Niveibacterium microcysteis: one gene and its partner. Each later gene encodes a partner of the first gene's protein in a complex. Links are inferred from orthologs where the notes say so. Each region holds a gene or a part of one and is shown on either strand. Other genes may lie near its edges.

Region 1 (11,166 bases):
CTTTTTTCGGAGCGAGAGGGTGTTGTAACGCCTTGATTGTTTGAGGTTTGTTTCCGATTTTTGCGCCGTGTAGGTGAAATTCCTACATGGCGCTGGTCGTTTTCGCCTACGCGATTATCCGAAATCGCCCGACTCAAGTTTCCTGAGTGCCGTTGGTACTGTTGCTTCCACACGATAAGTCGCCAAAAAGGCGACGGACTGAGGAGGTCACCATGCGCACGGCAAACTTGGCGGAAGAGATCCGCGAACTGAATCTGTCCTACCTGATGCTGGCCCAGCGACTGCTGCTGGAAGACCGGCAGGCGGGCATGTTCCGCCTGGGTGTGGGTGAAGACGCGGCCGATGTGCTCGAGTCGCTCTCTCCGGCGCAGATTCTGCGCATGTCGAGCTCGGGCATGATGCTATGCCAGGTCCGCTTCGACGAGCGCCTGCTGCTCGAACTGCTCGCCAACCACGAGCGCGAGCCCGCAGTTGCAAGCATTCACGCCGCAATCCTGGCGGCCAGCCGCCCGGTCGAAAACCTCGCCTGAGGGTCGCGCCATGGCAACCCGAAGCGTGGTGCAGGATGCGATCGATACCCAGAGTGCGATCGAGATGATTCGCATGGGGGCGCGCATGCAGATGCTGGAGGCGGAGACCTCCTTGTCGCGCGAGCGGTTGCTGCGCCTCTACAAGGAAGTGCGCGGCGAATCGCCGCCGAAGGGCATGCTGCCGTTCTCGACCGACTGGTTCATGACCTGGCAACAGAACATTCATGCTTCGCTGTTCATGGGGTTTCATCGGTTTCTGCAAGAGCATGGCGGGCAACGCGGACTTGAGTCGGTGCTCTCGGCCTATCGCTTGTACATCGCCCACTGCGAAGAGCACGATCTTGAGCGCGTCTTGAGCCTGACGCGCGCCTGGACGCTGATCCGTTTTTTTGACGCGCACATGTTGCAACTCGCCGGCTGCACTCGCTGTGGTGGCCGCTACGTTGCGCACGCCTACGACCCGACGCACGACTACGTCTGTGGGCTGTGCAACGTACCCTCGCGTGCGGGCAAGACCCGCCGCGCCGCCGCCCAAAGCGACGCCAGTCTGACCGGCTGACCTCCTCCTTGCTCAGCAAGGAGCTGCGCCGTCGGCACGCAAGTGCCGACGGCTTTTTTTGCGCCGTAGGGCCCGCGAAATCGGCTGTTGCAGTGCAGCGCGGGTGCTCAAGTTTCTCTTGGCGCCGCCGTTACAGGCTCAGTCGGGTGCTGAAACACGGATGTTTCTGTAGGAAGGGCAGAAGGCAATGTTCCTGATCATTGGCTACGTGATCATCCTCGCCGCGTCAGTCGGCACATATGCGATCCACGGCAGCCTTGCGGCGTTGTGGGTCCCCACCGAGTACATCGCAATCCTCGGTTTGATGATTGGCGGCCTTGTGGCCGGCAATAGTCTCAAGACCATCAAGTCGGTCGCCGGGGCCGTTCCAGGCGTATTCAAGGGATCGCCTTACAACAAGGCGATGTACGTTGATTTGCTCGCGATGCTCTATGAGATCCTCGCCAAGGTGCGCAAGGAAGGGTTGATGTCGATCGAGAACGACATCGAAAACCCCGAGAGCAGCGCGATCTTTGGCAAGTACCCGAGCGTCACTGGTGATCACCATGCGATGGAGTTCCTGACCGACTATCTGCGCATGATGGTCGGCGGCAACCTCAATGCCTTCGAGATCGAAAACCTGATGGACATGGAGATCGAGACCCACCATCAGGAGGCACACACACCGGTGCACGCGGTGACCAAAATGGCCGACGGCGTTCCGGCCTTCGGTATCGTCGTCGCGGTGATGGGCGTGGTGAACGTGATGGGCTCGGTCGGTCAGCCGCCTGCGGTGCTCGGCAAGATGATCGGCGGCGCGCTCGTCGGTACCTTCCTCGGCATCCTGCTTTCCTACGGTTTCGTTGGTCCGCTGGCTGGCCAGATGGAACAGAAGATGGAAGAGGGCGGAAAGATCTTCCAGTGCATCAAGGTGGTACTGCTCGCAAGCATGAACGGCTATGCGCCGCAGGTCGCCATCGAATTTGGCCGTAAGGTGTTGTTCTCGACGGACCGCCCCGGCTTCAAGGAACTCGAAGACGAGATCAAGAGCCGCAAGAAGTAAGCACGGGCTTTGACCAGCCGGACCAAGTGACTACTCGCCTATCTGACTAAATGGCCGAAGCTACCCAACAACCAATTGTCATCAAGCGCATCAAGAAGGGCGGCGGTGGTGCGCATGGCGGTGCATGGAAGATCGCGTACGCGGACTTCGTCACCGCGATGATGGCTTTCTTCCTGCTGATGTGGCTGCTGGGTTCAACCACCGAGGGCGACCTAAAAGGCATCTCGGATTACTTTCAGGCACCGGTCAAGATGTCCGCACAGGGCGGGCGGGGGACCGGCGATGCGACATCGGTGATCCCCGGCGGCGGCAACGACCTCACCAAATCGGTCGGCCAAGTGGCCAACGCCGACTACGACCAGCCGAAGAAGCGTCTGCGCCAACCTAAGCTCATGCCGGCCGATAACGAGGCAATCGAGCGCGCGCGTTTCGAGGAAGTGAAACAGAAGCTCGAAGCGATGATCGAGGCGTCACCAGTGCTGCGCCCGTTCGCCAAACAACTGCTGCTCGACATCACGTCGGAAGGTCTGCGGATCCAGATCGTCGACGAGAAGAACCGGCCAATGTTCGATAGCGGTGGGGCGACGCTCAAGCCCTACACCCGCGAGATCCTGCACGCGGTTGCACAGACGCTTAACGAGGTCGGCAACCGCATCAGCGTATCCGGCCATACCGATGCCACCCAGTACGCCGGGGGCGACCGCGGCTTTGGCAACTGGGAACTCTCCGCCGATCGCGCCAATGCCTGCCGGCGCGAACTGGTCTTTGGCGGGCTGACTGATGACCGGGTGGCGCGCGTGGTGGGCCTCGCCGCGACGATTCCACTCAAAGCCGAAGATCCGTACGACCCGATCAACCGCCGGATCAGCATCGTGGTGCTGAACAAGCGCGCTGAGGAGCAACTCGCAACGGCAGGTCGCACGCTGGAGGTCAGCGGCGCGGCACCGACTGCCAGTGATGTCGGGCGCGAAATGGACGGCAACGCAGTAAGGCCGGCGCAGTAAGCGGAGACAGAGGCCAACATGAAGTTCAGCAAACGATCTGCAATGAGCGTCGGTGCGGGCCTGAGCGTAGTGGCGACGGTGCTTGCATGGTGGTTTGCGTGGCCTGGTCTTGCCGCGGCTCTCGTGGCGGCAGCGCCATGGGCAATCTGTGTCGCCCTGATTGAGGCTGGCGAGGAGCGGGGTGCCGTGAGGCAAGTCGAGCCCGTGGCTGGCCCATTGCCCTCCAGTTTGGGTGATGCCGGCAACAGTGCCGCCGCGCAACTCGACGCGGTTCGTGGCGAGGTCGAGCGGATCCGCAGCCTGCTGCAGGACGCGATCCAGAAGCTGGGTGACAGCTTCAACGGTATGCATACCCATACCCTTGCACAGCGAGAGATCGCCTTGCAGATCACGGCGCAAGGTTCGGACGACGTGGCGCATCAGGATGGCTTCGACCGTTTTGTCAGCAACACCTCAACGGTGATGCAACGCATCGTTGATAGCGTGATCGAGAACAGTCGGATCGCGATGGAGTTGGTTGAACTGACCGAGACGATTTCGAAACGCGCGACCGATGTAGAGCAGATCCTTGGCGAGATCGGCGCGATCGCAAAGCAGACGAACCTGCTCGCGCTCAATGCTGCGATCGAGGCTGCACGTGCGGGGGAGGCGGGCCGGGGCTTCGCCGTGGTGGCTGACGAAGTGCGCGACCTGTCTGCCCGCACCAGTTCGTTCTCGCAACAGATTGGTGGCCTGATGCAATCGATGCGGGATGGTGTGCGCAGCACCGAAGCGGCGATCTCGCAGATGGCGTCGCAGGACATGACCTTTGCGCTGAACTCGAAGAGCGAGGTCGAAGAGGTGCTGGCGGCGGTTGAGCGCCTCAACGCCCAGCGCCGCCAGGGCGTAGAGCAACTCAGCCAGCATTCGAGCGCGATGGACGACGAAGTGAACCGCGCGATCATGGCGATGCAGTTTCAGGACATGGTCTCGCAGTTGGTCGGCCATGTGCTGCAGCGCGTGGATGCGCTGGAAGCCCTCGCGAAGTCGATCGGCGAACTGGCGGCCGCCCAAGCGCTGCCTGGTGTGCGTGAGCGAGCCGAGCAGGCCATTACGGCGCGCGTCAATGCGCTGCCCGCGATCAAGGATGTGCATACGGTGAATCAGGCTCGGATCGCGGTTGGCGATATCGAGCTGTTCTGAACAACAGGCAAGGAAAGCTGAACATCATGGCAAAGACGGTTCTCACGGTAGATGACTCGGCTTCGATCCGGCAGATGGTCTCTTTCACGCTCAAGAGTGCTGGCTACGACGTGCTGGAGGCCGTAGACGGCATGGATGGGCTGGAGAAGGCGAAGGGCCGCCCGGTATCACTGGTGCTGACGGACCAGAACATGCCGCGCATGGATGGCCTCAGCCTGATCAAGCAATTGCGCGCGCTGCCCCAATACCGCAGCGTGCCGATCCTGATGCTGACCACCGAGTCGTCCGACACCATGAAGCAGCAAGGGCGTGCCGCGGGGGCCACGGGGTGGCTGGTCAAGCCTTTTGATCCGCAGAAGCTCATCGAGGTCGTCAAGAAGGTCATCGGCTGAATCTGTCGCGGCAACACGTACCGGGCCAGGGGAGAGCGGCATGTCATTCGACATGAGCCAGTTCCACGCGGTGTTCTTCGAGGAATCCCGCGAGCACCTCGAGAACATGGAGTCCTTGCTGCTTGCCGTTGACGTTGCGGCGCCCGAGAGTGGCGATTTGCCCGCCATCTTCCGGGCGGCACATTCGATCAAGGGCTCGGCGGCGACCTTCGGATTCACCGATGTCGCCGAGCTGACGCATGTGATGGAGACGTTGCTCGATCTCGTGCGCAACGGGGCCATCACGCTGACCGAAGAAATGGTCGACGCTTGCCTCGCAGCAGGCGACGTACTGCGCAATTTGCTCGACGCCCATCAGGGCCATGGCGAGGCCGACCATGCCGCGGCGGAAGCGATGCGTGCGCGCCTTGCCGTGCTCGCCGAAGAGGCGCAGCGTGCGGTCGGCGCGATACCGGCAGCACCGGGTACCCACAAACGGGCGCGCACCTACCAGCTGGGCTTTGCGATGCTGCCGGGCGATCCGCAGGCGGACGAATCGGTTGCCAATCTGATCGCCGAGCTCAAGGAGCTGGGGGAAGTCATCGATGCTCGCCCGCCTGCCGAAGGCGCTCGCACCTGGTCGGTGAAACTGGCGAGCGATGTCGATCCTGAAACCTTGCGAACGGTATTGGAGTTCGTTGTCGACAGCGCTTCTGTGTCGATCGATGTCGTCGATGCCGCACCGGTGGCGCCGAAGGCCGACGAGGCCTTTGGTCTCTTCGATGATGCGCCGGGCGCCCCGGCCGCCGAAGAGACGGCGTACGGCTTCTTCGAACCTCTGAGCGAACCGGCCCCGACAAGCTCAAGCGACGATCCGGGATACGGCTTCTTCGAAACGCTGCCCGATGCAGCGTCCGCTGCGACGAGCGATGCCGCCGATGGCTCCTACGGTTTCTTCGAGCCGTTGCCGCAGCCCGCGATGGCGGCAGAGCGTCTGTCGCCGGCGATTGCTGCCACGACGGAAGTTGCCCCGCGCGGCACCACAACGCCCGCCGCTCAGCCGGCGAAGGATGCCGCCGCGCGGCCCGTCAGCAAGTCGGACGCCAGCTCGATCCGCGTGAACATCGAGCGCGTCGATCAGATGATCAACCTCGTCGGCGAGCTGGTGATCACCCAGGCCATGATCAGCCAGGCCGCCGGCGCGCTGGACCCGGTGCTGTACGAGCGCCTGCATAACGGCATTGCGCTGCTCGAACGCAACACCCGTGATCTGCAGGAATCGGTGATGTCGATCCGCATGCTGCCGATCTCGACGGTATTCAATCGCTTCCCGCGCGTGGTGCGTGATCTCTCCGGCAAGCTCGGAAAGCGCGTCGAACTGGTCACCGGGGGTGAGAACACTGAGCTGGACAAGGGGTTGGTGGAGTTGATTGCTGACCCGCTGACGCACCTGATCCGCAACAGCCTCGATCACGGCATCGAATCGCCGGAGCGGCGGCGCGAGGCGGGCAAGAGCGAAACCGGCCGCATCAACCTGCGTGCCTACCACCAGAGCGGCAATATCGTCATCGAGGTGGCGGACGACGGCGCGGGGCTCAATCGCAACCGCATTCTCGCCAAGGCACGCGAGCGCGGCTTGCCGGTGTCGGACAGCATGACCGATCAGGAAGTGTTCCAGCTGATTTTCGAGCCGGGCTTCTCTACCGCCGAGCAGGTCACGGACGTCTCCGGCCGCGGCGTCGGCATGGATGTGGTGAAGCGCAACATCGGGTCGCTGGGTGGCCGCATCGAGCTCGACTCGATGCTGGGTGTCGGCACCCGCGTAACGGTGCGTCTGCCGCTGACACTGGCGATTCTGGATGGCATGTCGGTCGGCCTTGCCGGCGAGACCTACATCATTCCGCTCGACTACGTTGTCGAGTCGCTGCAGCCAACGGCGGCGATGCTCAAGGCGGTGTCAGGCGTGGAGCGCTTGCTCGATGTGCGCGGTGAATACCTGCCCATCGTCGACCTGCACGAAGCCTTCGATACGCCGGGCGAGCGCAGTGCGTACGAGGCCGGAATCATGGTGATCCTTGAGTCGGACGGCAACAAGGTTGCCGCGTTCGTCGACGCACTGATCGGCCAGCACCAGGTCGTGATCAAGAGTCTGGAAGCCAATTACCGACGGGTGCCCGGCATTTCCGGCGCCACCATCATGGGTGACGGCCACGTCGCGCTGATCGTCGACCCACCCCAGCTTGTGAGCATGGCGCGCCGCGCCGGCCAGGGCGCAGCATGAATACCAGTGGAGGCAAGCATGGTTGACGCCAACATGCAGATGACGGTCGCGCAGGAAGGGCGTGTGGTGGCAGGCGAATTCCTGACCTTCACGCTGGGCGGCGAGGAATACGCGATCGACATCCTGAAGGTTCAGGAAATCCGCGGCTACGACGCGGTGACGCGCATTGCCGGCGCGCCGGAATTCATCAAGGGTGTCATCAATCTGCGCGGCATCATCGTGCCGATCGTGGATTTGCGGATCAAGTTCAAAGCGGGTACCGCGGAATTCACGCCCTTCACCGTGGTGATCATCCTCAATGTTGGGGCGCGGGTAGTCGGCGTGGTGGTTGATGGCGTGTCGGACGTGCTGACCCTGGCACCCGAACAGATACGCCCTGCGCCGGAGTTCAGCTCCGCGATCCGCACCGAGTACATCGTCGGCCTCGCCTCGGTGGCAGAGCGCATGCTGATCCTGCTCGACATCGAACGCCTGATGAGCGCCAGCGAAATGGCGCTTGTTGACGAAGCCATTCTCTGACGCACCGACACACGATCCGACCGGAGCGCTGACATGCAAGCCCTGCTCAAACCCTCTCTCGCGTTGATGAACCGGCTGAATGTGCCGCGCAAGTTCGCGCTGATCGGCGTGATCGTGCTGTGCGCGCTCGGATTCCTCGTCTGGCAGGTGGATCATCGCATCGAGGCGGATCTGCACTTCGCGCGCACCGAGTCGCTTACGGCGCACTACTTCCTGCCGGCTCGCCAGATGATGGAGGGCGTGCAGGTGCACCGCGGTCAGGCGCGCCAGCTGATCGGTGGCAATGAAAGCGCCCGGCCCAAGCTCAAGGACGCCGCCGACAAGGTTGAAGCGGCGATCAAGGCAGCGGATGCGGTGATTGCACACGAAGGCCCGCAGTACGGGCTCGACGATGCCTGGGGCAAGCTCAAGGCGCACTGGGCGGATGTGCGCGCCAAGGCGATCACGGTGTCTGCGGCGGATAGCGTGAAACTGCATACCGAGCTGATCGGTGAGATCAAGGCGTTCATGACGCTGATCGCCGACAACACGAACGCCACGCTGGATCCAGAGGCCTCGACCTACTACCTGATGACAATCTTTACCGATCGCGCGCCGGACATCGTGGAAGCGCTCGGTCGGGCGAGAGCGCGCTCGGTCTCGGCTGTGCTGGCCAAGCAGGTGACGGTGAGTGACCGCGTCGAACTGGAAACGATGCTCGCGCTATCCGATCAAAGTCTCTCGGTGATGCAGGCCTCTATCGAGAAGGCGGCGAAGTTCGATGACACGGGTACGGTCTCACGCGATGTGGAGCCAAGCGTCAAGGCCTTCAGAACCAAGGCAGACGTGTTCCGGCAGGAGGTGCGGCGTCTGCTCTCGGCCGATAAGGTGGATGAGAGCCCGGACGCGCTTTGGGCCTTGTCGACCGAGGCCCTGCAGGCCGGTTACGCAGTGATGGACGCGGCGGCCAAGGCGTTTGACGACGCGATCGATATTCGCGTCGCTCGCCTTGAGCGCGAGCGCAACACCACCTTCGTGCTGGCCGCTTTGGCGGTGCTGCTGGCGCTGTACTTGTTCCTTGGCTTCCGGTCCGGCATGTTGCGTGCAATCGACATGATCCAGAACGGCGCGCGGCGTATTGCGCAGGCTGATCTATCGAACAACGTCGACGTTTCGTCGCGCGACGAGTTTGGCGAGATCGCCGCAACGCTCAACACCATGCGAGCGCAGTTGCGCCAGAAGATCGAGAGCGACCAGGCGCTTGCAGCCGAGAACTTGCGTATCCGCAACGCGCTGGACAAGACCTCCACCAACGTGATGCTCGCAGACAACGACGGCAAGATTCTCTACTGCAACGAGTCCGTCGTGACGATGCTGGGCGGCGTCGAGAACGAGCTGCGCAAGGTGTTGCCGCAGTTCCGGGCGCAGGAGATCGTTGGCCGCAACTTCGATGAGTTTCACCGTAACCCCTCGCACCAGCGCAACGTGCTCGGTGCGCTGCGCGGCAAGCATGTCGCCAACATCAAGGTCGGCCCGCTCAGCTTCCGGCTGACTGCCAACCCGATCATGGACAGCACCGGTCGCCGGCTCGGCACGGTGATCGAATGGCTCGACCGTACGGCCGAGGTCAGGGCCGAGGAGGAGCTCGCTGCGCTGTTGCGTGCCGCAGTCGCTGGCGACTTCGCACAGCGCCTGACGGTGGCAGACAAGGAGGGTTTCTTCCGGCAACTCGCGGAGGCGATGAACCAGCTGCTCGGCGTCGTTTCCGGCGGTCTTGAAGATGTGGCGGGTGTGCTCAACGCGATCTCGCAAGGCGACCTTACGGTGCGCATCCAGAACGACTACCAGGGCATGTTCGGCCGCCTCAAGGAGGATACGAATCAGACGGTCGATCGCCTGAACGCGGTACTGAGCCAGATCCGCGAGGCGAGTGATGCCGTGAATACCGCCGCGCAGGAAATCGCCGCCGGCAATTCGGATCTCTCCGGTCGCACCGAGGAACAGGCTTCCAGCCTTGAAGAGACCGCCTCCAGCATGGAAGAACTGAACGCCACGGTGCGTCAGAACGCGGAGAGCGCAGCGCAGGCGAACCGCCTCGCGTCGCAGTCGAACGCGGTGGCGCAGGAAGGCGGCGCCAAGGTGCGCCAGATCGTCACGACGATGGATGCGATCCAGTCCAGCGCAACCAAGATCGCAGACATCATCGGCGTGATCGATTCGATCGCGTTCCAGACCAATATCCTTGCGCTCAACGCCGCGGTAGAAGCCGCGCGGGCGGGTGAGCAGGGGCGCGGTTTCGCGGTGGTTGCCTCGGAAGTGCGCAACCTTGCGCAGCGCAGCGCGCAAGCCGCGAAGGAGATCAAGGGCCTGATCGCCGACAGTGTGGACAAGGTTGGCGAAGGCGCGCGCGAGGTGCGCGATGCGGGCGCCACGATCAACGAGATGGTGAGCAACTTTGCCGAACTCGCCCGGTTGGTGACGGACATCTCCCAGGCAAGCCGGGAGCAATCCACCGGTATCGATCAGGTCGCCGCCGCCGTGGGCCAGATGGATGAAGTGACGCAGCAGAACGCGGCGCTGGTGGAGCAGGCGGCGGCCGCGGCCGAGAGCCTGGAGGAACAGGCGAGGATGCTGGCGAGTTCGGTGGCCGCCTTCCGGCTTGACGCTGGCGCCGGCTATCAGGCGCCAATCACCATTGCGCAGGCGCCGGCCCATGCTGCATCGGTGCGCACCCCGGCAATCGCTCGTACGCCGGTGGCGCCAAAGGGCGTCCCGAAGCCGCGCAAGCAACCGGCAAGCGCTGAGTCCGACTGGCAGGAATTCTGAGCCGCGTAAGCGGCCAACGAGATACGGCAAAAAGGGGAGACAGCCTTCATGCGCATCAACACGCCGGTGACCGACCGCGAGGTCGAGCTCAGTGTCGACACGATGATCGTGTCGAAGACCGATACGAAGGGCCGCATCACCTACATCAACCGCGACTTCATCGACATCAGCGGCTTCACCGAGGCCGAACTGATGGGGCAGCCGCACAACATCGTGCGTCATCCGGACATGCCGCCGGAGGCCTTCGACGATTTGTGGAAGTGCCTCAAGGCTGGGCGTCCCTGGATCGGCATGGTGAAGAACCGCTGCAAGAACGGCGATTACTACTGGGTGGAAGCCCATGCGACGCCGCTGCGCGAGGGCGATCAGATCACCGGCTACATGTCGGTTCGCCGCAAGGCGAGCCGCGAGCAGATTCAGGCAGCTGAGACCTTCTACGCACAGCTGCGCGCACAGCGAGCCAGCGCCGTCGTGCGCAACGGCGAGGTGGTCGGCAACGGTATTCCCGCGCTGTTGGCGAAGTGGGCCGACGTGCCGCTCGTCAGCAAAGTCTGGCTGGGCTGTGCGCTATCGGCGCTGCTGGCGCTTGCCGCCGTATGGCGCGCGGGCGGCGGACATTGGGCACCGGATGTTCTGCTGCCCCTTGGGGCAATGCTCGTGGTGCTCGCGGGGCTCGGCAGGAGTGTGGCGCACAACCTGCAGCGCCGACTGGCTGCGGCGGTCACCACGGTTGAGCGTGTGGCGCAGGGCAATCTGAAGGATCGGCTGACCGTGGCGCGCAACGATGAGATCGGGCGGCTAGTGCAGGGTGTCGAATCGATGTTGATTCGCCACGGCTTCGACATCGCGGAGATTAACCGCGTGGTCGAAGAA
Region 2 (11,171 bases), 250 kb from region 1 along the record:
GCTGGCGAACCACGCCGATATCGTCGGCAAGAAGATGAACAAGCTGGTCACGGTCATCCTGACCGATATCGAGATGCCGGAAATGGATGGCTACATCCTGACGAAGAAGATCAAGTCGGACCCACGTTTCGAGGGGATACCCATCCTCATGCATTCCTCGCTGTCGGGCATGTCGAACCAGGCGCTCGGCAAATCAGTGGGTGTGGATGCCTACGTTTCCAAGTTTGAGCCGCACCGGCTGGCTGACTCGCTGTTGAAGTACATCGACGGCGACCAGGACATGCTCTGAGGGGAACCGAAATGGACCAGGCACAAAGCAATCTGCTCGATTCGGTTGATGCGCGTACCAAGCTCGCCGGTTCCAACCGGATGGAGATCCTGCTGTTTTCGCTCGGCACGACCGAAACCTTCGGCATCAACGTGTTCAAGGTGCGCGAAGTCTCGAAAACGCCGTTCATCACCAAGGCACCGAATATGCCTGCCGGGGTGGAGGGCCTGATTTCGCTCCGCGGCAACGTCATTCCCGTACTCTCGCTGGGTCGCATCCTTGGCTTGAATGGCCCCGAAGCGGGTCTGGGCGGCTCGATGATGGTGACCGAGTACAGCAAGCGAACGCTCGGGTTCCTCGTCAGCGATGTCGACCGCATCATCCGGGTTGAATGGGACAAGGTTCGCCAGCCGGAGAACGTCTCATCGTCGGCGGTCAGCTTCATCACCGCGATCACCGAACTGCCGGACGGCCGTCTGGTGTCGATCCTGGACGTCGAGACGATCCTCGCGCAAACCTTCGGCGAAGCGCCGATCGGGCAGATCGCCCCGCTTGGAAAAGACGTCGAATCGAACATCTTCTTCGTCGATGACTCGTCGGTTGCTCGCAAGAAGATTGTCGAGGTGCTCGACAAGCTTGGCGTACGCCACAAGCACGCGATGAACGGTTTTGAGGCTTGGACCCGGCTCGAAGGCATGGCCTCCCATGCGCAACTGCAGAAGCGCCGCCTTGCCGATGAACTGAGCCTGATTCTGGTTGACGCGGAAATGCCGGAAATGGACGGCTACGTGCTGACCCGCAATATCAAGAGCGACGTTCGTTTTGAGGGGATCCCGGTGGTCATGCACTCGTCCCTCTCCTCGGAAGCGAATCGAGCAATGGGCAAGTCAGTCGGTGTCGATGCGTATGTGGCAAAGTTCGATGCTGAGGTGCTCGCCGAGACGCTGCGCCCATATCTGATGAAGTCGCACAGGGAATAACCCCGGAGAAAAATATGTCCGATCCCAAGATGAAATTCCTCGTGGTTGATGACTTTTCGACGATGCGTCGCATCGTCCGCAACCTGTTGAAGGAATTGGGCTACACAAACGTCGATGAGGCGGAAGACGGCGCCGTTGCCTTGCAGAAACTGCAAGGCGGTGGATTCGACTTCGTCGTCACCGACTGGAACATGCCCAACATGACCGGCATTGAGTTGCTGCAAGCGATCCGCTCGAGTTCTGCGCTGAAGGATCTGCCCGTTCTGATGATCACGGCAGAGGCCAAGAAGGAAAACATCATCATGGCTGCGCAGGCCGGTGCGAGTGGCTACATCGTGAAGCCTTTCACCGCGGCGACCCTGTCCGAAAAGATGGGGAAGATCTTCGAAAAAATGGGCAAGGCGGGCTAATCCGCGACATGCGTGGTGTGCGGCGCGGCTTTCTTTGCGCTGCGCATTCGGTGTGAAAGACCAACAGGAGCCGGAAATGGCAAAACGGCCAGCGAATGACGGATCAGGTGACAACGACGAACTGCAGGAGCTGTTCGACAGCATCGCGAGCGAGGCCGCAGCGCCCCGTCCGCCTGCCGACGAAGGCGACAGCGACGAATTGCAGCATCTCTTCGACGATGTAGCGTCGAAGTTCAATGCGGGCGGGCAGGACGTTCTTGAGGGCGAGGCGCGCGAGGTACCGGCGGAGCCCTTGACACCGGAGGAGCGCCAGGAATCGGTCTTCACGAAGATCGGCCAGATGACGCGGATGCTGCACGACACCTTGCGCGAGCTGGGTTACGACCGGATGCTGGAGGAAACTGCACGCCAGATCCCCGACGCACGCCAGCGCCTTTCCTACATCGCGACGATGACCGAGCAGGCTGCGAGCCGCGTGCTCAACGCGACCGACATCGCGCAGCCGATCCAGGATCGGCAGGAAGACATGTCGCGTCAGCTGCGCGAACGCTGGGACAAGCTCTACGCGAAGGAGCTGTCGGTCGAAGAGTTCAAGGTCCTTGCTCAGGAGACCCGCGGCTTCCTTGGTCAGGTCGCCGACGACAGCAAACTGGTCAATGAACAGTTGCTCGAAATCATGATGGCGCAGGACTTCCAGGATCTGACCGGTCAGGTGATCAAGAAGATCGTCGACATGGCTGCAGTACTGGAAGAGGGCCTGGTGAACGTGCTGCTGCAGGTGGTGCCGGAGAACAAGCGCTCGTCGGCCAGCGAAGGCCTGCTGAATGGCCCGGTGGTCAGCAGCGAAGGGCGCGAGGATGTCGTGACGAACCAGGAGCAGGTGGACGATCTGCTCGAAAGCCTGGGCTTCTGACAGCGTTGCATGACCGACTTAGAGCCGGACTGGCGTAAGACATCGGTGATTCGGAGCGAGCTATGAGCGATTTTGCGGGGATGGAAGATCTCCTTCAGGACTTCCTGATCGAAGCGGGTGATCTGCTATCAGGCGTCGACAACAAGCTTGTCGATCTTGAGCGCACGCCGAACGACACCGGTTTGCTCAACGAGATCTTCCGCGGCTTCCACACGATCAAGGGTGGTGCCGGGTTCCTCAATGCGACCGAGCTGGTGACCTTGTGCCACCTGACCGAGAACCTGTTCGACAAGTTGCGTAACGCGGAACTCGCGATTACGCCGGATGCGATGGACGTCATCCTCGCCGCGACCGGCGCGGTGCGCGACATGTTCAACGAGCTTGAGCGCGGCCAGCAGCCATCCGCTGCGGACCCGCATTTGATCTCGCAGCTGAAGCTGGCGATTGCTGGGAATCTGGTTGGCGGTGCGGCCAAACCAGCCGCTCCGGCGCCGGCACCGGCTCCCGCGCCGAAGGCCGAGACAGCCTTGGTTCCGGTGGCGCCGGTGGTTGTGCACCATCCGGTTGGCGACGACGGCATCGACTGGTATGCGCTTTACGAAGCCGTGACTGGCGTGCCCTCGTCAGCAGTGGCCCCGGCCGCCGCGCCGGCCGCTGTTGTTACTGTTGCAGATCCTTCGCACGACCTCGACGGCAAATCTGCCGACGAGATCATCAAGGCCGCAATCGGGCGACGTGCCAGCGACAAGCCGGGCTATAGCGGGCCGACTGGCCGGCGCGAGGTTGAGCGCACTCGCGACAACTCGATCCGCGTGGATACTTCTCGCCTCGATCAGGTTTTGAACCTGTCCGGTGAAATCGGGCTCACCAAGAACCGGCTCAACGCACTGCGTTCTGACATTCTGAACGGCCGCAGCGACTCGGAAACGCTGCACGCGTTGGACGTGGCAGTGAGCCAGCTCGATCTGCTGGTTTCTGATCTGCAGAACGCGGTCATGAAGACGCGCATGCAGCCGATCGGCCGTTTGTTCCAGAAATATCCGCGAATCGCCCGCGATCTGGCCCGCAGCCTCGGAAAGGATGTTGAGCTGATGCTCAGCGGCGAGGAAACGGAAATCGACAAAACGATGATCGAGGATCTCTCCGATCCGATCATCCACCTGATCCGCAACGCGGTTGATCACGGTGTCGAGCCGACGCACGAACGTCTCGCGGCAGGGAAATCGGACAAGTCCGTAGTGCGCCTTGAGGCGCGTCAGGAAGGCGACCACATTGTCATCATCGTCGCAGACGATGGGCGTGGCATGAACGCCGAGCGGCTGCGCGCCAAAGCGTTGGAGAAAGGCCTCATCACTGATGAAGAGGCCAACACCATGGATGAACGTCAGAGCTACAACCTGATCTTCCTCCCCGGCTTCTCCACCGCATCGGCTGTGTCGGACGTGTCCGGGCGTGGCGTTGGCATGGATGTGGTGAAGACGAATATCCAGAAGCTCAACGGCACGATCGATATCCGCTCGACGCAAGGCAAGGGCACGACCTTCATCATTTCGCTGCCGCTTACTCTGGCAATTCTGCCGGTGCTTGTGGTGCGCCTTGCGGAGCAGCCTTTCGCCGTGCCCCTGTCGATGGTGCGCGAGATCCTGCCGATCGAAGCACAGCATGTGCAGGAGGTTGGTGGCCGCGCGACGATGGTGGTGCGTGGCGAAGTGCTGCCGATCTACACGCTATCTGGCCTGCTGGGCTGGCCGCAGGAGCACGTCGCCGAGTACGGCGTACTCATGCAGACGGCCGAGCGCAACTACGTGCTGGCGATCGACTCGTTCGCGGGCCGGGAAGACGCGGTGATCAAGTCGCTTGATGCCTTCCGTCCGAAGGGCGTGGCGGGCGTGACGACGCTGTCGAACGGGCAGATCGTGCTCATTCTCGATATGAAAGAGCTACTCGGCAGCTCGTCGGATCAAGGCGGCACGACCCGAAAGGCGCTGTTGCGGGATCGTTTGCCGGTCGCCGCATGACGGATCGCTTGTCAGGGTTTTGAACCGTCGGGCCCACCTTGGTGGGCCCGTCCTTTTTGTGGTGCTTGGTGCACGATTGGCTGTTGGTTCTGTGCGGCGCAGGGCGTAGGATGACATTCCATCCCGTCGTCGGAGCCATCGCCATGACCGACACCGAATTTCGTCATCTCAAGGTTTTGGCGCAGACCGACGTTGCCGGCTTCGTGGCGGCAAGGCGAGAGTTGATCGAGCGCATGATCAGTGGCACTGATCCCGAGCGCCAGGCCAAGCTTTGGCAGTTGCAGGATGAGATAGAGCTGATGCGCGCCACGACACCGAACGCCGATCAGGTGACACAGCGGCTTGCCCAGATGATTTCAGAGCGGCTTGATGCCCTTGACCTTGCCTTCTCGCGGCTGCCTACGGCCGCGGAACCTATCGGCGAGACGGTCAATACGGCGCACGGGGCCAAGCATCAGATGTGACCGCTGTTGCCGAGCGGCAGCGTGGCGATACGGTCGCCACGTTAATTCCAATCAGCGGATATTGGTTTCGGCCGAGCGCAATTCAGGCTGGTCTACGACCCGACGGGCGCCGTTGAAGCGCGTGCGCCAGTAGTCGTCAGACATGCTCTCCACGCGCACCTTGCCGCCAGCCGACGGCGAATGGAGAAAGCGGTTGTCGCCAAGGTAAATGCCGACGTGTGAGAAGGTACGACGCATGGTGTTGAAGAACACCAGATCGCCCGGCTTGAGCTCGGAAGGATTGATCCGCTCGCCGGTATTGGCCATTTCCTTGGCCGTACGGGGCAGATTCAGACCGAGCGCATCCATGAACACGCGGCGAACCAAGCCACTGCAGTCAAATCCGGTCTCGGCCGAGTTGCCACCGAAACGGTAGCGGATACCAAGGTATTGAAGGCCGGAATTCATCAGGTCACCGGCGCCGCGCGATGCGCGATCGAGGAGCGACTCCGAGTGCGCCACAATCGACTCTGAGGTCAATGCAGCCGGCGCACCCGGAACGTGCTCCGGCGGCTCCGCGGCAAGCGCTTGTCCGGCAAAGATCGCCAGACATGCAATACAGAGTGTTGTTTTTATGCGCATCACGCGACTATAACTTGGCAGGTGTGACCGGTAAACCCTTGATTTTGTGTTGACGTGTACCTAGATGTTACCGTTGGTCGCGGATTGCCGGCTAAATCAAGGCATTCCGTTGGAATACCCATAAAATCCCGCCCATTGTCTCGCCGCCTGGGTCCCCCGCCATGAAGGTGTTTTCTTACCTGCTATTTCTCGGCTTCGTTGTGCTTGGTGTCTGGTCTGTACGCCGCTGCATGCGCGCGATCCAGGTATCACGCATGCATGCGTCGTCGAGGGAAGAGCAGTTCCTCCTCGCCGCATCGGCCGACCTCGGTGGACCGAACAAAGCGCCGGATGCCGCGCCGAATACCGTGCAGCCTCCCAAGACGAATAAGGCAAGTCCGATGGAAACGGAACTGCTTGCACGGGAAGAGCGGCTTGTTTACCTGCTCTTGAAGGTTGCGCTCCCCGAATTTGAAGTGCTGACCCACGTTAGCAGCGCAAAGCTCTTGCCCCGCGGGGAGCATCTTGGGCTGGCTGTGCTGGACTTCGTTGTTTGCCGAAAGGACTTCCGGCCTGTGGCCGTCGTGGTCCTCGACCGAGCAGGTGAGCCGTCACATCCGGCTCGCTCGCGTGCCCTGGCGGAACTGGCGGGCACGGGCGTGAAGCTCGCCCACTGGCGGGTGGAGCAATTGCCTGGCCGCACGGCGGTTCGCAATTGGGTGCTGGACGATGCCGTCCCCGGTGAGCGTCGCTTCGCTGCCTAAGTGATCTGAGGGCGACGAAGGGGCTTATTCGTCCCGCGCGTCTTTGTACCGCTGATCGAGGCGATTCATGGCCCAAGTGTGCACGCCCACAATCGCCAGGTAGATCAACAGCGCGCCCTGCGCTGCGAAATAAAAGCCAAGCGGAAACCCGAGAAATTCCCATTCGTTCAAGCGCTCGGGCATGAAGCTGGTTACCAGCGTTACAACAAACCATACCGCCAGTAGCGCCAGCGTCAGCGCGAGCGTGCGCCTCCAATGGCGCCGCGCCGCGGCGGAGTCCGGGCGCGGCGCGTCACTCACAGAACTTCCCCTGCCCAGTCGGCAAGCCGCGAGCGCTCGCCTCGCTGCAAGGTGATATGGCCGCTATGAGCCCAGCCCTTGAAGCGATCCACCACGTAGGTCAGGCCTGAGCTCCCCTCGGTCAGATACGGCGTATCGATCTGCGCGATGTTGCCGAGGCAGACCACCTTGGTGCCTGGGCCGGCACGTGTGATCAGCGTCTTCATCTGTTTGGGCGTTAGGTTCTGCGCTTCGTCGATGATCAGGAATTTGTTGATGAAGGTGCGACCCCGCATGAAGTTGAGGCTCTTAATCTTGATCCGGGTACGGATGAGATCGCGTGTCGCGGCGCGCCCCCATTCGCCACCATAGTGGCCACCCTCTTCGGCGTTGCCGTTGAGCACATCAAGGTTGTCCTCGAGCGCGCCCATCCATGGCGCCATCTTTTCTTCCTCGGTGCCAGGTAGAAAACCAATGTCCTCACCAACCGGCACGGTCACGCGCGTCATGATGATTTCGCTGTAGCGCTTGGTTTCCAGCACCTGAGTCAGGCTCGCCGCGAGCGTGAGCAGCGTCTTGCCAGTGCCAGCCTGGCCGAGCAGCGAGACGAAATCTACGTCCGGGTTCATCAGCAGATTCAGCGCGAAATTCTGTTCCCGGTTTCGTGCCGTGATGCCCCAGACGTTGTTCTTCTGATGCGAGAAGTCGATCAGCGTTTCAAGGACGACGGTCGGCCCAGTCCTTTCCTTTACCAGTGCGTAGAGCGGCCGTTCGCCTTCCTGATACACAAATTCGTTGACGACCAACTCCGCGGAAAGCGGACCACGCAGCTTGTAAAACGTGCGGCCGTTCTCCTTCCACGACTCCATGTCCTTGCCATGCGTATCCCAGAAATCCGCGGGCAACTCTCTGACGCCGGTGTAGAGCAGGTCGGTGTCTTCCAGGACTTTGTCGTTGAAGTAGTCCTGTGCATCGAGCCCCATAGCGCGGGCTTTGATGCGCATGTTGATGTCTTTCGACACCAGGATGACTGGCCGCTTCGGGAACTTGGTCGCCAAGTAATGAACGACCGCCAGAATCTGGTTGTCGGCCTTGGCTGTCGGTACGTTCACCGGCAGTTGGATCGGAATCGCCTCGGTTTGCAGGAAAAGGCGGCCGGTTGCGAGTTCTCGCGACGGTTCCGTCAGTTCGATGCCGGTCTCGATGCCGTCGGGTGCGGAGGTCACGATGTCATCCATCATGCGGCTCGCTTGGCGCGCGTTGCGCGCCACCTCGGACATGCCTTTTTTGTGGGCGTCGAGTTCTTCCAGTGTCTGAATGGGAATGAAGATGTCGTGTTCTTCGAACCGGTATAGACAGTTCGGGTCGTGCATTAAGACGTTGGTGTCTAGCACGAAGAGCTTCGTCTTGGCGGCTGTGCTGGCTGGCTGGCGTTTTGCGTTCATGAGCTAGAGCTTCCGCGTAAGTTCGAAAGACAGAAGGGGTCAGAGCGACGTGACGAAGTCGAGCACTTCCTGCGCGTGACCGGGAACCTTGACGCCGCGCCACTCGCGGCAGATCTCTCCTTTCGCATTGATGACGAAGGTGCTGCGTTCGATGCCGCGGACCTGCTTGCCGTACATGTTCTTCAGCTTCATGACGCCAAACGCCTCACACAGCGTCTCGTCCGGGTCGGACAGCAGGTCGAACGGGAATTCTTTCTTGCTCTTGAAATTCTCATGCGACTTGATGCTGTCGCGTGAAACCCCAAGAACCATGGCGCCACGCTTCACGAACTCATCGTGCAGGTCGCGAAAGTTCTCGCCCTCGGTTGTGCAGCCGGGCGTGTTGTCTTTGGGGTAGAAGTAGAGCACCACTGTGTGACCGGCAAGATCAGCGAGACTGATCGTCTTGCCGCCGGTCGCGGGGAGGGAGAATTCGGGCGCTTTCGATCCTGTCATCGCGGTCTCCATGGGTGGATTCCGCACCAGAGTAGCCGAGCCGGATCGTGCCCCGCAAATGGCCGAAAAACGTATGTCGCTAAGCTGCTGATTCAATGATCATTGCCGCGATCACCTTACGGCCCTCCGCGGCGAGGATATTGTAGGTCCGACATGCTGCCGCGGTGTCCATGATCTCGAAACCACGCTGCGCGTCGATCAAAGGCCTGAGCATTTGGGGCGACGGAAAGCGCTGCCGCTGGCCGGTGCCAATCAGGGTAATGACTGCCTCGTGGTCTGCGAGGGCGGCAAAGTCGTCAATCGTGAGCGATTCGAAGCGATCCTTGCCCCACGCGGTGTCCAGCAGCTGGGGGCCGACAACCAGGCTCGCTGTATATCGCTGACCGTTGATGGCGATGAAGCCCGCTCCGTGCGCAGTCACGACGTTGGTTCCAGCCGACAGATCGAGGTTGAGTTTCATCGTTTGTTGCACCGCGATTGCGGCAGTGGTGAGGCTTGGCTACGATTATAACCTTTTGATTTGCCGCGCCTTGGCGTTCAGTCGAGGGCGGATGACGCTTGGAGAAGACTATGACTGCGGGAAATCTGTTGCGGATTACGGGCGAACACGGACTTGAGCCGGTGGCCGCCGCCCGCGCCGCGCGCCCGCTTCACAAGTCGGCGAAGCTCTCCAACGTGTGCTACGACATCCGCGGCCCGGTGTTGGCGCGTGCACGGCAAATGGAGGAAGAGGGGCAGAAGATCATCAAGCTGAACATTGGCAATCTTGCCCCGTTCGGCCTGCTGCCCCCTGATGAGATCGTGCAGGACATGATCCGTAACCTGCCGGACGCCGCGGGTTACACCGATTCCAAGGGTCTGTTCGCGCCGCGCAAGGCGATCGTGCATTACACGCAGGAAAAGGCCATCACTGGTGTCACGGTGGACGACGTGTACATCGGTAATGGCGCGTCTGAACTGATTGTAATGAGCATGCAGGCGCTCCTGAACTCAGGTGACGAGGTGCTCCTGCCGGCGCCCGACTACCCGCTCTATACCGCCGCGGTGAGCCTGTCGGGTGGTACGCCGCGGCATTACCTGTGTGATGAGGCATCGGGTTGGCTGCCTGACCTCGACGATATCCGCCGCAAGATCACGCCCAACACCAAGGGCATCGTGGTGATCAATCCGAATAACCCGACGGGGGCGCTGTATCCGGTTGAAACGCTGCAAGCCATTGTCGACATCGCCCGCGAGCATGGCCTGATCGTGTTCGCCGATGAGATCTACGACAAGACGCTCTTTGACGGCGAAGTACATACCAGCATCGCGTCACTGGCCGACGATGTGCTCTTCGTGACCTTCAACGGCCTCTCGAAGAACTACCGTTCCTGCGGCTATCGTGCCGGCTGGATGGTCGTATCGGGCGACAAGCGCCGTGCGGGGGACTATATCGAGGGGCTGAATATGCTCGCCTCGATGCGCCTGTGCTCGAACACGCCGGGCCAGTTGGCAATCCAGACCGCGCTGGGTGGTTACCAGAGCATCAAGGACCTGGTGGCGCCCGGCGGTCGTCTGACACGCCAGCGCGACATCGCCGTCGATCTGCTCAATCAGATCCCCGGCGTCAGCTGTGTCAAGCCGAAGGCAGCGCTGTACTGCTTCCCTCGGCTGGATCCTAAGCTCTATCCGATCGAGAACGACCAACAGTTCATCCTCGAACTACTGGAGGAATCGAAGGTGCTGGTCGTTCAAGGGACGGGCTTCAACTGGCCGACGCCGGACCATTTCCGCGTCGTTTTCCTGCCGCACGAAGACGATCTGCGCGAGGCGATCGGGCGTATCGCACGCTTCCTCGAGCAATATCGGAAGCGGCATGGCGGTTGAAAACGCTAAACTGTCGCCTTTAAGGGGCGTCACCGGCAAGTTGGTGGCGTCCGACAATCTGTTGGCCATCGTTCGGAACCATGCGGATTCCGCCCTTGGCGAGAAGTATCTCTCCGACGACCTCGTAACCAACGGGGCGTCTCACTCACCGGGGGTAGGTCACCACCTGACTCCGGCTTTGAGTTCGGAAGCATTCGGCTCGGCCCATCGCACCGCGTTGTTTGAACCGGGTACGCCGCGCGATGGTGCGTACTGCTTCCCTTTCCGCAGAAGCTCGATCAACCCCTCCATCAATTTCAAGAAACACCTGTCATGAAACCGATCAACGTTGGCCTGCTGGGCATTGGGACCGTCGGTGGCGGCACATTTACCGTGCTGTCCCGGAATCAGGAAGAAATCACGCGTCGCGCCGGGCGTCCCATTCGAATTGCGTCGGTAGCGGACCGCAACGTGGAGCTCGCCAAAAAGGTGGTGGGCGACAAGGCCCGCATTACGGCCGACGCGTTCGAGGTTGTCCGTGACCCCGAGATCGACATCGTGGTCGAATTGATCGGCGGCTATGGTATTTCGCGCGAGTTGGTGCTCGAAGCGATTGCCAATGGCAAGCATGTCGTGACGGCCAACAAGGCGCTGCTCGCCTTGCATGGCAACGAGATCTTCGCTGCAGCC

What was found.
Region 2: the proteins of JY500_RS13175 (region 1) and cheY are in contact, whole or in part, in a solved structure (PDB 1A0O), measured with the Escherichia coli proteins. The link is inferred for Niveibacterium microcysteis from one-to-one orthologs.

What each region holds. Positions count from the first base shown.
Region 1 is NZ_CP071060.1:2,903,715-2,914,880, reverse strand. What follows is about bases 4,405-7,359. They hold JY500_RS13175 (chemotaxis protein CheW), read left to right. Parts: upstream 4,405-4,749; coding sequence 4,750-6,969; downstream 6,970-7,359. Other genes in these bases: JY500_RS13170 (chemotaxis protein CheW), read left to right, coding at 6,988-7,359; JY500_RS13180 (response regulator), read left to right, coding at 4,405-4,709. Outside these bases: JY500_RS13210 (HDOD domain-containing protein), read left to right, coding at 1-36; flagellar transcriptional regulator FlhD, read left to right, coding at 213-530; flagellar transcriptional regulator FlhC, read left to right, coding at 541-1,089; flagellar motor stator protein MotA, read left to right, coding at 1,277-2,131; flagellar motor protein MotB, read left to right, coding at 2,182-3,135; JY500_RS13185 (methyl-accepting chemotaxis protein), read left to right, coding at 3,154-4,317; more of JY500_RS13180, read left to right, coding at 4,344-4,404; more of JY500_RS13170, read left to right, coding at 7,360-7,488; JY500_RS22330 (methyl-accepting chemotaxis protein), read left to right, coding at 7,522-10,293; JY500_RS13160 (methyl-accepting chemotaxis protein), read left to right, coding at 10,342-11,166. UniProt on the Escherichia coli protein: Involved in the transmission of sensory signals from the chemoreceptors to the flagellar motors. CheA is autophosphorylated; it can transfer its phosphate group to either CheB or CheY.
Region 2 is NZ_CP071060.1:2,649,270-2,660,440, reverse strand. The notes cover bases 1-2,960. They hold cheY (chemotaxis response regulator CheY), read left to right. Parts: upstream 1-1,262; coding sequence 1,263-1,658; downstream 1,659-2,960. Other genes in these bases: JY500_RS12080 (chemotaxis protein CheA), read left to right, coding at 2,634-2,960; cheZ (protein phosphatase CheZ), read left to right, coding at 1,735-2,571; JY500_RS12095 (chemotaxis protein), read left to right, coding at 301-1,248; JY500_RS12100 (chemotaxis protein), read left to right, coding at 1-289. Outside these bases: more of JY500_RS12080, read left to right, coding at 2,961-4,589; JY500_RS12075 (DUF3135 domain-containing protein), read left to right, coding at 4,733-5,053; JY500_RS12070 (C40 family peptidase), read right to left, coding at 5,105-5,500; JY500_RS12065 (hypothetical protein), read left to right, coding at 5,836-6,417; JY500_RS12060 (DUF4212 domain-containing protein), read right to left, coding at 6,442-6,717; JY500_RS12055 (PhoH family protein), read right to left, coding at 6,714-8,141; JY500_RS12050 (peroxiredoxin), read right to left, coding at 8,181-8,636; JY500_RS12045 (Mth938-like domain-containing protein), read right to left, coding at 8,716-9,096; JY500_RS12040 (pyridoxal phosphate-dependent aminotransferase), read left to right, coding at 9,207-10,502; JY500_RS12035 (hypothetical protein), read left to right, coding at 10,492-10,818; JY500_RS12030 (homoserine dehydrogenase), read left to right, coding at 10,815-11,171. UniProt on the Escherichia coli protein: Involved in the transmission of sensory signals from the chemoreceptors to the flagellar motors.